2 regions of the Bacillus sp. N5-665 genome follow, and region 2 is predicted to be linked to the other one. Evidence: riboswitches for the same ligand, from Rfam matches in the RefSeq annotation. Region 2 holds a riboswitch; the other holds the start of a gene.
The links. Region 2 has a riboswitch for FMN ahead of MNO09_RS23535 (ECF transporter S component). Riboswitches for the same ligand answer to the same signal wherever they lie in the genome.
Positions count from the first base shown of each region.

Region 1: another riboswitch for FMN. It lies ahead of ribD (bifunctional diaminohydroxyphosphoribosylaminopyrimidine deaminase/5-amino-6-(5-phosphoribosylamino)uracil reductase RibD); the one in region 2 lies ahead of MNO09_RS23535 (ECF transporter S component).

Region 1 is NZ_CP093325.1:1,302,879-1,308,957, reverse strand. Features, by position in the region: gene MNO09_RS09255 (GNAT family N-acetyltransferase) at 1-80, opposite strand, end outside; gene MNO09_RS09250 (alpha/beta hydrolase) at 162-1,085, shown strand; gene MNO09_RS09245 (DUF2552 family protein) at 1,096-1,341, opposite strand; gene MNO09_RS09240 (CDGSH iron-sulfur domain-containing protein) at 1,628-1,834, shown strand; FMN riboswitch at 2,024-2,167, shown strand; gene ribD (bifunctional diaminohydroxyphosphoribosylaminopyrimidine deaminase/5-amino-6-(5-phosphoribosylamino)uracil reductase RibD) at 2,477-3,589, shown strand; gene ribE (riboflavin synthase subunit alpha) at 3,571-4,215, shown strand; gene ribBA (bifunctional 3,4-dihydroxy-2-butanone 4-phosphate synthase/GTP cyclohydrolase II) at 4,228-5,421, shown strand; gene ribH (6,7-dimethyl-8-ribityllumazine synthase) at 5,440-5,901, shown strand; gene MNO09_RS09215 (hypothetical protein) at 5,931-6,079, opposite strand, start outside.
Region 2 is NZ_CP093325.1:4,089,015-4,095,093, forward strand. Features, by position in the region: gene MNO09_RS23525 (YpbB family protein) at 1-208, opposite strand, end outside; gene MNO09_RS23530 (ferredoxin) at 507-755, shown strand; gene MNO09_RS23535 (ECF transporter S component) at 879-1,457, opposite strand; FMN riboswitch at 1,620-1,759, opposite strand; gene MNO09_RS23540 (hypothetical protein) at 2,005-2,691, shown strand; gene MNO09_RS23545 (peptidoglycan DD-metalloendopeptidase family protein) at 2,722-3,336, opposite strand; gene MNO09_RS23550 (cob(I)yrinic acid a,c-diamide adenosyltransferase) at 3,422-4,003, opposite strand; gene resE (sensor histidine kinase ResE) at 4,142-5,917, opposite strand; gene resD (DNA-binding response regulator ResD) at 5,917-6,079, opposite strand, start outside.

The sequences.
Region 1 (6,079 bases), 2.7 Mb from region 2:
AATGAACTCCCCCAGTTCTCACACATGAACATTCGGATTGTTTCTTTCATCGCTGGCGTAATTTTTTGTATATACACCATTTCCTATTTCTCCCCTTTTCTATCATTGTGATACAATGTAAGTGTATCACATGTAACGGTATTTGGAGGATGAGGTAAAGTATGAAACGTTTTTTTGCAGCATTGTTTACTATACTAGGTGCGATAACTGCCCTTGGGATTTTCTTTACAAATAAAGTGATGTACTTAAAGAAAAAAACAGAGGAAGAAGTACTCGAAAGAGAAACGAAAAAACATTTTCGTATAGAGGATTTTGATGCTCTTCATAAAGAAGAAATTCATATTCCTTCGCAATTCGGATATGATCTTCACGGCTATTACATTCCTGCTGGTCATTCCAATAAGTTTATGATCTTTTGTCACGGCGTAACTGTAAATAAAATGAACTCTGTAAAATATGCAAGGTTATTTTTAAACAGAGGGTATAATGTCGTTATTTATGATCATCGTCGTCATGGTAAAACTGGCGGAAAAACAACAAGCTATGGATACTATGAAAAACATGATTTAAAATCTGTAGTTGACTGGCTAAAAAGTCGCTTTGGAACAAATATAACACTCGGTATTCATGGTGAATCTATGGGAGCTGCAACACTTCTTCAATACGCAGGACTTGTAGAAGATGGTGCTGATTTCTATATTGCAGATTGTCCTTTTTCTGATTTCTACGGACAATTACAACACCGTTTAAAGGTTGAATTCCATTTACCTAAATGGCCCTTATTGCCTTTAGCAAATGCTTTTTTAAAAGTGCGTGACGGTTATACGATTCGCGAAGTTTCACCAATCGATTGTATAAAAAATATTAACAATCCCGTCCTCTTTATTCATAGTAAAGATGATGATTATATTTTAGCTGATATGACGAAAGCACTATATGAAGCAAAAGGAAACAATAAACAACTTTATATTGCAGAACGCGGTGCACACGCTTGCTCTTATAACGAAAATAAAGAAGAGTATGAAGCAGCCGTTGATCAATTTTTAAACTCATATGTAAAAGAAACAAAAAACAGGCTTGCATAAGCCTGTTTTTTTATTGCGCTAAAACGTCTGTAACTTGTTCCATGTTTTCAGAAATCCATTGCATTGCATCGTCTAACGTTGGAAATTCTGTCGTTTGAAATGTTACTTCATCTTGAAGTAACCAAACATCCTTTGCCTCTTGCCCTACACCTGCAATGGACCAATGTAACAAACTATATGGATGATTATCATTCAAAAATGATGCCCACGTGCGCTCATTTGCAATGTTTCGTAATGTATGTAATTGTTTATCCATCTCTCGTCACCTTACTCTAGTCAGTTATGAAAACTATTATAACACTCTCTTCTTTCTCAAACAAAGTGCTCTTTTTACCCCGCATTAACGGGCAGTAAAACTCCCACCTCAAAACTCAGCTAAAACAAAGAAGTTAGGTGGGAGATTAACTGCCCCTAAAAGCCCGATTGGTTCAACTAATAATTAGTGGGGGATACCTCCCCACTAATTAAAGTTTCACTTTATATTGTCAAGTACTTCTCTTAATTATATGATGAAATTAAGCGTTTGGGAAGGAGGGATAGCGTTGGCGAAAGTACAAATTAAAGTAAATGATAATGGCTCTTTTCGTGTTACAGGGGACGTGGAATTAGTCGATTCACAAGGGAATGTATTCCCAGCAAAACCGGCATTTTCTTTATGCCGTTGTGGTTTATCAAAAAATATGCCTTATTGCGATGCTTCGCATAAAGGGAAATTCGAGTCTGTTGTTAGAGCACCAGAGGCAGAATAATTTCACATGTGACATGCACATTTTTTTGTGCATGTTTTTTCTTTTCATTAACTCTCGTCCCCCCTTTTCCTTACAACATTCCTCATACTTTTGTCCTCATTCCAACTTACATATATTTTCACACAATTCTTCACATTCGAATATTTTTTACTAGCCTTTTGTCTTTTTTGTGCTATAATTTGAGCAAACAACATCCTTCGGGGTCGGGTGAAATTCCCAACCGGCGGTGATGAAGTGCAAACTTCTAAGTCCGTGACCCGTTTTCAACACGAAAACGGTGGATCTAGTGAAACTCTAGGGCCGACAGTATAGTCTGGATGGGAGAAGGATATGTTTTCTAGTAATTTTATATAGCGAATACACTTTTATTTCAGTATGCATATTTTTAAAGTTTCATTTTGAATCTTTATATATGTTTTATTTTGTATACTTATGTTTCTATACTGGAATAAAAAGATACGACTAGCGTTTGAAAAATTTGATATTTTGCTAGTTTTTTTCCTTATGCCAAAATATCAATCATCGTTAGGTTTCTTTCCTATACTTTCGTATTCGAACTATATTTCTAGAAATCACGTCTCCCAAACCCCAAGGATATAAAATCCTTGGGGTTTTTTGATTTTTTCAGGAGAGGTGAAGAAAATGACAGATCAAGAATATATGAGGATTGCCCTGCAGTTAGCAGAAGGAACATCCGGACAAACAAGTCCAAATCCTATGGTTGGTGCTGTTGTTGTAAAAGATGGAAACATCGTCGGTATTGGCGCTCATTTACGTGCAGGTGAAGAACACGCAGAAGTTCACGCTCTTCATATGGCTGGTGAAAAAGCAAAAGGAGCTACCGTTTATGTAACACTTGAACCGTGTAGCCATTTTGGAAAAACACCACCTTGTTGTGAATTGCTCATCAAAAAAGGAGTCAAACGGGTTGTAATTGCTACTCTTGATTGCAATCCTCTCGTTTCTGGTACTGGAAAAAGGAGATTAGAAGAAGCTGGCATCGAAGTAACTACCGGTGTTATTGAAACAGAAGCCACCTTATTAAATCGTTTCTTTTTTCACTACATGAGAACGAAACGTCCATTTGTAACAATAAAAACAGCGATGAGCTTAGATGGAAAAACAGCAACTGTCACTGGTGAAAGTAAGTGGATTACAGGTGAAGAAGCACGAGCTGATGTTCACCAATATCGCCATACACATGATGCGATTCTCGTTGGAGTAAATACAGTTATAGCTGATAATCCGCATTTAACGACAAGAATTCCTAACGGGGGTAAACATCCTATACGCGTCATTTTAGATACCCATTTACGAACACCACCATCTTCTCATGTCATAACAGATGGTTTAGCACCGACATGGATTTTTGTCGGTAAGGATGTAAATAAAGAGAAAATAGCTTCTTATGAATCTGAAAATATAGCTATATTCCAAATGAAAACAAAACATATAGAAATCAAGGACCTCCTTTTCTTTCTTGGAGAGAAGCAAATTCTTTCTCTATTCGTTGAAGGTGGTCAAACAGTTCATGCAAGCTTCTTACAAACAAAGCATCTCAATGAAATTGTAACTTATATAAGCCCCAAATTAATTGGCGGGAAAGATGCCCCTACTTTATTTGGTGGAAATGGTTTCGCAGCATTGCAAGATGCACTTTCCTTGGAAATTCAAGAGATGAAACAAGTTGGTGATGATATAAAAATCGTTGCGAATGCCCGAAGTGAGGTGACGGAATGTTTACAGGAATTATAGAAGAATTAGGAACGATTGCAAACATGCAACAAAGCGGAGAAGCGATGAAGTTAACGATCCATGCGAATAAAATTTTATCAGATGTTCACTTAGGTGATAGTATCGCGGTTAACGGTATTTGCTTAACTGTAACGAGTTTCACAACAACTTCATTCACAGTGGACGCAATGCCTGAAACGATGCAATCAACATCACTTCGCATGCTTAAACCACGCTCTAAAGTAAATTTAGAGCGGGCGATGGCTGCAAACGGACGATTCGGTGGACATTTCGTTTCAGGACATATTGATGGCATCGGAACGATATTAAACAAAAAACAACACTATAATGCCGTCTATTACAAAATAGCTATTGCTGATGAATTGCTGCGCTATTGTTTGCATAAAGGATCCGTTGCTGTTGATGGAACGAGTTTAACGATATTTGATATAGACGAATCTTCCATCACAATCTCACTCATCCCGCACACAGTAAGTGAATCTGTTATCGGAGAAAAGAATGCCGGTGACATAGTAAACATTGAGTGTGACATGATCGGTAAATATATCGAACGCTTTATTTCCAAACCTGTAAAACGAACAGGTTCAATGAGCGAAAGCTTTTTACAAGAAAACGGATTTCTATAAGGGGGAAGCATTATGTTTCATCGTATTGAAGAAGCTCTAGAAGATTTAAAACAAGGAAAAGTCGTTATCGTATGCGATGATGAAAACCGTGAAAATGAAGGCGACTTTATCGCTTTAGCAGAGTATATTACGCCAGAAACGATTAACTTTATGATTACACATGGGCGTGGTCTCGTTTGTGTACCGATTACGGAAGGGTACGCAGAGCGTCTACAATTAGAACCAATGGTAGCTCATAATACAGATTCGCATCATACTGCATTTACAGTGAGCATTGATCATGTTTCTACAACAACAGGGATTAGCGCTCACGAACGGGCGACTACGATACAAGAATTGTTAAACCCTGCATCAAAAGGTGCTGATTTCAATCGTCCTGGACATATCTTTCCATTAATCGCGAAAGAAGGCGGTGTACTGCGCCGTGCTGGTCATACAGAGGCTGCCGTCGATTTAGCACAGCTTTGCGGAGCAGAACCAGCTGGAGTCATTTGTGAGATTATCAATGAGGACGGTACGATGGCTCGCGTACCTGATTTACTACAGTGCGCAAAACAATTTGATATAAAAATGATTACAATAGAAGATTTAATTGCTTATCGCCGCCACCATGAAACATTAGTGACGAGAGAAGTGGAAATTACATTACCTACAGATTTCGGTACTTTCCATGCAATTGGCTATTCTAATTCATTAGATACGAAAGAGCATATCGCACTCGTAAAAGGTGATATTTCAACAGGAGAGCCTGTACTTGTACGCGTTCATTCAGAGTGCTTAACAGGAGATGTATTTGGCTCATGCCGCTGTGATTGTGGACCACAACTCCATGCTGCACTTGCTCAAATTGAACGTGAAGGAAAAGGCGTTCTTCTTTATATGAGACAAGAAGGACGAGGCATCGGCCTTCTTAATAAGCTTCGCGCTTATAAGTTACAAGAAGAAGGATTCGATACGGTAGAAGCAAACGAAAAACTTGGATTCCCAGCTGATTTGCGTGATTACGGTATTGGCGCTCAAATTTTAAAAGATTTAGGTTTACAACAGTTACGATTATTAACGAATAACCCGCGAAAAATTGCTGGCTTACAAGGTTACGATTTAGAAGTAATCGAGCGTGTTCCATTGCAAATGCCAACAAAAGAAGAGAATAAAACGTATTTACAAACGAAAGTAAACAAATTAGGACATTTACTAAACTTATAATAAAAGGAGAGATTCATTATGGTATTCGAAGGTCATTTAGTTGGTACAGGATTAAAAGTTGGGGTTGTTGTTGGACGTTTTAATGAATTTATTACAAGTAAGTTACTCGGCGGAGCTTTAGATGGATTAAAGCGTCACGGTGTAGAAGAAACTGATATCGATGTTGCTTGGGTTCCTGGCGCATTTGAAATTCCTTTAATCGCTAAAAAGATGGCTAATAGCGGGAAGTATGATGCTGTTATTACGTTAGGTACTGTAATTCGTGGTGCTACAACACATTACGATTACGTTTGTAATGAAGTAGCAAAAGGAGTTGCATCTTTATCCCTACAAACAGACATCCCAGTTATTTTCGGTGTATTAACGACTGAAACGATCGAGCAGGCGATTGAACGCGCGGGCACGAAAGCTGGTAATAAAGGCTATGAATCCGCCGTTGCTGCGATTGAAATGGCTCATTTATCAAAACAATGGGCATAAAAAATAAAAAAGAGGCTGCGGCCTCTTTTTTATTTTTTTACTTTTTTCCGTACATCTTTTATTAATTCATCCATTGTTTTTCCTTCTGTTTGTATACGAAGCGTTTGTGCTGTTCTCCATACATTCTCTCTTTTCTTCGCTTCTTCTATAATAGTAATTTCTTTTCGCACTTCCTTTA
Region 2 (6,079 bases):
CTGCTTGCAACAACTTTGCAACTTCACGATCATAATCTGTTCTATTTAACGATTTATATATTCCAAACAAAAATGAAATTCGGAACATATTTCCATCTTGTAACGTTTGCGAAGATCGTTTTCCTTTTAATAAATAATAAATAGAAGAAACGGTCCTTTCACCATTCAATTGTTTTAAACAATACAATAAAGTATATTGTAGTTGCATTACCGCTTCCACCTTTCAATCTAGCTTAATTACTTTTTAGTATGATTGCACCATTCTATGTTACTCATTAAACTTATCATATCGGCACTATGTACTTGTATATAGTATATTGTACCAAACGAAATAACATTTACGTATTTTGAAAATCTTATGACATAATGCAAAAATTAGTTGACACTCTAATTGATAAGGATTATCATTATAATTTTATGTTGAAAAGTTTTAAAAACCGTTTTACAATAAGGTTATAATTTTTATGGCGAGCTTTTCACATACATATTATCAGGAGGGAAAAAAGATGGCAAAATATACAATCGTTGATAAAGATACTTGTATCGCATGTGGTGCTTGCGGCGCTGCTGCACCAGACATTTATGATTATGATGATGAAGGTATTGCATTTGTAACGTTAGACGATAACCAAGGTATCGTTGAAATTCCAGATGTATTAATTGAAGATATGATGGATGCATTCGAAGGTTGTCCAACTGACTCAATTAAAGTTGCTGATGAATCATTTGATGGCGACTCTTTAAAATTCGAATAGTCTTTTATTAACTTCAAAAAATATCCCTCATTAATATGAGGGATATTTTTTGTTTTCTATTTTCATTCTACTTAATAAAAAACCACTAGTAGTTCCATACTACTAATGGTTTTATTTTATATTTTATGCATTTTTCATTTTTGCAAACACCCATACTTTCAGGCGTGAGAATAACGCTACAAATACAATTGTCACAACAATTCCTTTAATCAAATTAAATGGTAAGATTGCCGTTACAACCGTTGTTCTTATAGCCTCGCTAGACATAGCTGGTGAATTTAAAAACCAAGTGTAAGCTGGGAATATAATGATGTAATTTAATACACTCATAATGAGCGCCATTGTAATTGTCCCTAGCATTAATCCTGTCGTTAAACTCTTAACAGTACGATACTTTCTAAATAAGAAAGCTGCCGGTCCAATAAATAAACATCCTGCAATAAAGTTAGCAATTTCTCCAACTGGCACTCCCGTTAAACTCCCTTGAATTCCGTAATGTAAAATATTCTTTATCGCCTCTACAATTATCCCTGCAACTGGCCCGAAAATAATTGCTGCAATTAGAGCTGGTACATCACTAAAATCAATTTTTAAAAATGGCGGAAGCCCTGGAAACGGGAAATCCAACATCATCAGTAAATATGCAATACTACTTAGCATCGCTACACTCACCATCTGCACTACACTGTTTTTTTGTTTCATCTTTCTCTCTCCTTTTCCATCGATCTTCTCATGGAAAGTGGAAAGGTTCTGCTATGCCTACTTTTTCATAGAACGAAAAAACCCTTTGTGTTTTACACAAAGGGAGAATTTAAGGCACATCAAACAGACGTTCAAATCCATATCTTTTTTGAACGCTTGAACCTCCATCTTCTCCCATCCAGACTATACTGTCGGCTTTGGAATCACACCAAATCCTGCCTTAACGGCTCGCGGGCTTAGAACAAAATCACATATAGTTCATCACCGCCGGTCGGGATTTTCACCCTGCCCCGAAGATAGACCGATATTCTATTTTCCACTTTATTATACAACAACATAATCGTATTGTGAACAAAAAAAGTGTAACTTATTAAAAATAAGTTATTAATTTTATATAATTAAAACCAATCACTATATTTTACAATACACCCCAGATTTTTTAGTATTCGGCATTTCCCCTACGAATCCCCTAGTCATATATAATGAAAAGTGATAAGATGTTGAATTGTTAAGATAAGAACATTTTCTGGATTATGGAGGAAATGTCATGAAAAAAGAAAAGAGACACTCTATTCGAGAAGCAATGAAAAAAAACTTAAGAAAAGAATACTTTTACTTAAAAAAAGAATTACTTTTCTACTGTCCAATTGATTTAGGCACATTCTCAAGCGAGACATACTATGCTGCTTTCGATGAAGATGGCATCAGTATTTATCAGTATGATAAAAAAACAGAGAGTAAATTAAAACTGTGTGAGCGTCACCCATGGAAGAGTTGGAATAAAGTGAAGGTGGATCATTATTTGACAACTTCTCAATTTATTTTTCAAGGTGAGCGAAACTGGATATTATCCCTTTTCCAAAAAGGAAAAGAAGCTCAAAAAATAATTGAAGAGCACACATCTTTACAAACTGAAGTTGTTTCCCGCTCTTTCTTAAAAAAACTTCCAGGGTTCCGTTCTAATGCACCGTTGAATAAATACATCGGCAGCATTTGCTACACTGCACTTATTGCATTTTTATTAAAATGGATGATTCCATTTCAAGCACCACAAATCGCCCTGTACTCCATTTCAATCGGTTGTATGCTTCTTGGTTTACTTTGTTTGACAATCGGTTTAATTGAACCGACTATTGTACTATTTCGAACGAACGAAAAAACAAGAACGAAAGTATTTTACTTATATAGCTACTTAGCTATTTCTGGATTTATATGTGTCTTTATTTTTTGGTAAAAAAAAGAGCTAGTTTAACTAGCTCTTTTTTTACTTTACGTATAATTGTTGATTTGGATAAATCCAATCTTGCTGCAGTCCATTTTTATCTTTAACTTCCTTAACTGACATACTAAATTTCCGTGCAATACTAACTAAAGTGTCCCCTTTTTGGACGACATATAAGGATGAGGAAACAACTTCATTTCTCTGTTCATTTAGAACAAGCAATGGATTCATCGCATTCTTTTTCGCCATCGTCCATCTTCCTTGATGAACTTCTAAATGTAAGTGTGCACCTCTCGATTCTCCTGTATTTCCTACTTCTCCAATTATTTCTCCTTTTGAAATATAATCCCCTTGAACTACATATCTCTTATTTAAATGCGCATACACGGCCTCATATTCTCCATGTTTAATAAATACAACGTTTCCATAACTACTTGAATAATAAGCCTTTGTTACCTTACCTTCTTGAATAGCTGCCACAGGCGTGCCAATCGGTGCCGCTATATCTATACCGTAGTGTTTTCCATGCCTTGTCCCAAAATAATCACTTATCTGCCCTTCAACAGGCCATGTCCATTGATTTCCCTCTGCGTACACATGTAATTGAGATAAAAACAATACCGTCAATAACATGACGCCACATTTTAACACTTTCATATACATCCTCCGTTTTCTAATTAACACCATACCTTCTCTTATTTTGGTATATTACAGAAAAAAGTATACAAAAAAAGAAAGTGAATCACTCCACTTCCTTCTCGTTTTTATCACGAAAAACGATTGCACTGCGATTATACTCCACATCTTTTACTTGTAATCGAGCGTTTATTACTCTAGCCACTGCAAACAAATAATCAGATAATCTATTTACATACTTTAGAACAACTTCATTTATTTCCCCTTCTTTTTGCAAGGACACTACACATCGTTCTGCTCGCCTTACAACTGTACGTGCAATATGAATAGCAGCTGCCGCTTCGCTTCCACCTGGTAAAATAAAACGCTCTAACGGCGGTGCTTCTTCTATATACGAATCAATCCTTCTTTCTAAGCTTTCAACCATTTCAACCGTTACTTTATAAGGAATTTTCCCCTCTACTATCGCCAAGTCTCCCCCGCAATCAAATAGTTCATGTTGAATATTTTCAAGTTCATTGTAAATATCTCCAAAAGATCCGCCTTGTAGCTTAGTCATTGCATATCCAATATGAGAATTCGCCTCATCTATCGTGCCATATGCTTCAACTCGGATATTATCTTTATCCACTCTGCCGCCTATTACACTTGTTGTCCCTTTATCTCCTGTTTTCGTGTATAATTTCATCGCTTCACGACACCCCTCTTGCTATTCTTCATTCGACTAAGATAGAAAAAAAAGTTCTACTGTTATTTATTTAATTGATTTTACAAAAAAATAAAAAACAGTAGAACTTTATTCATTATCAACTTTAAAAACGTATATCTAAATTATACGATTCGGTAAATATACAGAGAATGTAGTTCCCTCTCCAACAACACTTGAAACAGCAATTTTACCATCATGGCCTTGCACAATATTTTTTGCAATCGCAAGCCCGAGCCCTGTTCCACCTTTTTTTCCACGTGTTCTTGCTTTATCAGCTTTGTAGAAACGATCAAATAAAAATGGAATATCTTCTTCTGGAATACCAGCGCCCGAATCTTGTACTTCAAAAGTAAGACCATTATTTTTCGTATCAATTACAAGCGTTACATGTCCGCCTGCATTCGTATGACGAATTGCGTTATCAATTAAATTCGTCAATACTTGTTCCATGCGATCTGCATCAAACGGGTATTGTTCAATTGGATTCTGGAAATCAACCGTTAATGCGACTTCTTTATCCTTTGCAATCCCTTGGAATTTACGACCTATTTTTTCAACGAAAGGATGAATATCAACTTCACCTATATGTAACTCTACATTACCACTTTCCATACGCGCTAAATCTAATAGTTCATTTACAAGTTTACCTAAACGAACAGATTCATCATAAATGATTTGAACAAACTCATTAATTTCTTCTTTCGTTTGCACAATATCATCTAAAATCGCTTCACTATAACCTTGAAGCATTACCATCGGTGTACGAAGTTCATGTGATACGTTCGCGATAAAGTCTTGACGCATCTTTTCAAGACGGCGTTCTTCCGTCATATCACGTAATACAGCTACAGCACCACGAATTTTCGTTTGGTTGTAAAGCGGCGTCATAAGAACTACATAGTTCCCTTTTTGTAAATTAATTTCAACCACTTGTTGTTGTTCACTTTCTACAACGAGATGGAATAGTTCAACAAGTTCAGAAGGTAGTTTTTTACTTAGCTCTACTTCTTTTTCCTCTTGCCAAACTTGTAAGAAATGTTCAGCCGGCGGATTAATTACAACGACTTCACCTTCTTGATTTAACGTAATAACCCCATCTGCCATACTACTTAAAATACTTGCTAACTGTTCTTTTTCTTGTTGCAGGGCATTCATATTAAACTTCAACTGTTTCCCCATTTGATTTAAGGCCGTTGCAAGCTCACCAATCTCGTCCTGAGATACCATAGGAGCTTTCGCATCAAACTTCCCACGCGCCACCTCAAAAGCAACCTCACGCATTTTACGGAGTGGTGCTGTAATTCGAGTAGATAAGAAGAATGCAAAGAACGTTGTTAATATAATCGCAATCCCTGCTGATAAGAATATAAAATCAGTCGTTCTCTCCATACCTTGTATCGGTACTTGTAAAGATTCGTATACGAACACTGCACTTTGATTTTTTGAATGCACTGGTTTTCCGACAATCATAATATCATTTTCAGTGTTTTTATTCTTTCTACTATTAGAGGCTTTTCTAATGTTATTCTTAATTTCTTTTTTGTCTGTAAAAACAGCCGCTAATTCTTTATCTTCTTTCAAATCATCCATTGTAAGAGTGACTAACCCTTCTTGTTTCGGCGAAGAAGATATTTCTTTACCATCTTCTACAATAATGATCCTTGAAAGTGGATCAGAGAATTTGTACGCGATATTCTCAATCGTTTTTACATCGGCACCTTCTTCAATTAACTCTGAAACACTTGTTGCAACTTTTTGAAGCCTAGCTTCACTCATATCAACATAATATGTTCTAAAAAACTGTGAAAGTAAAATCGCAACAAATCCAAGCACAAACGAAACGAGAAGTAATATGGTCATCCATAACTTCCCTACTACACTTCTCCAAAGCATCAGTCGTTCACAACCTCAAACTTGTAACCTACGCCCCAAACGGTAACAATCATCTTTGCAGCATCTGGTGATTTTTTGCTTAACTTCTCACGTAAACGCTTTACATGCGTATCAACTGTACGTAAATCTCCGAAGAATTCATATTGCCATACTTCTTTTAAC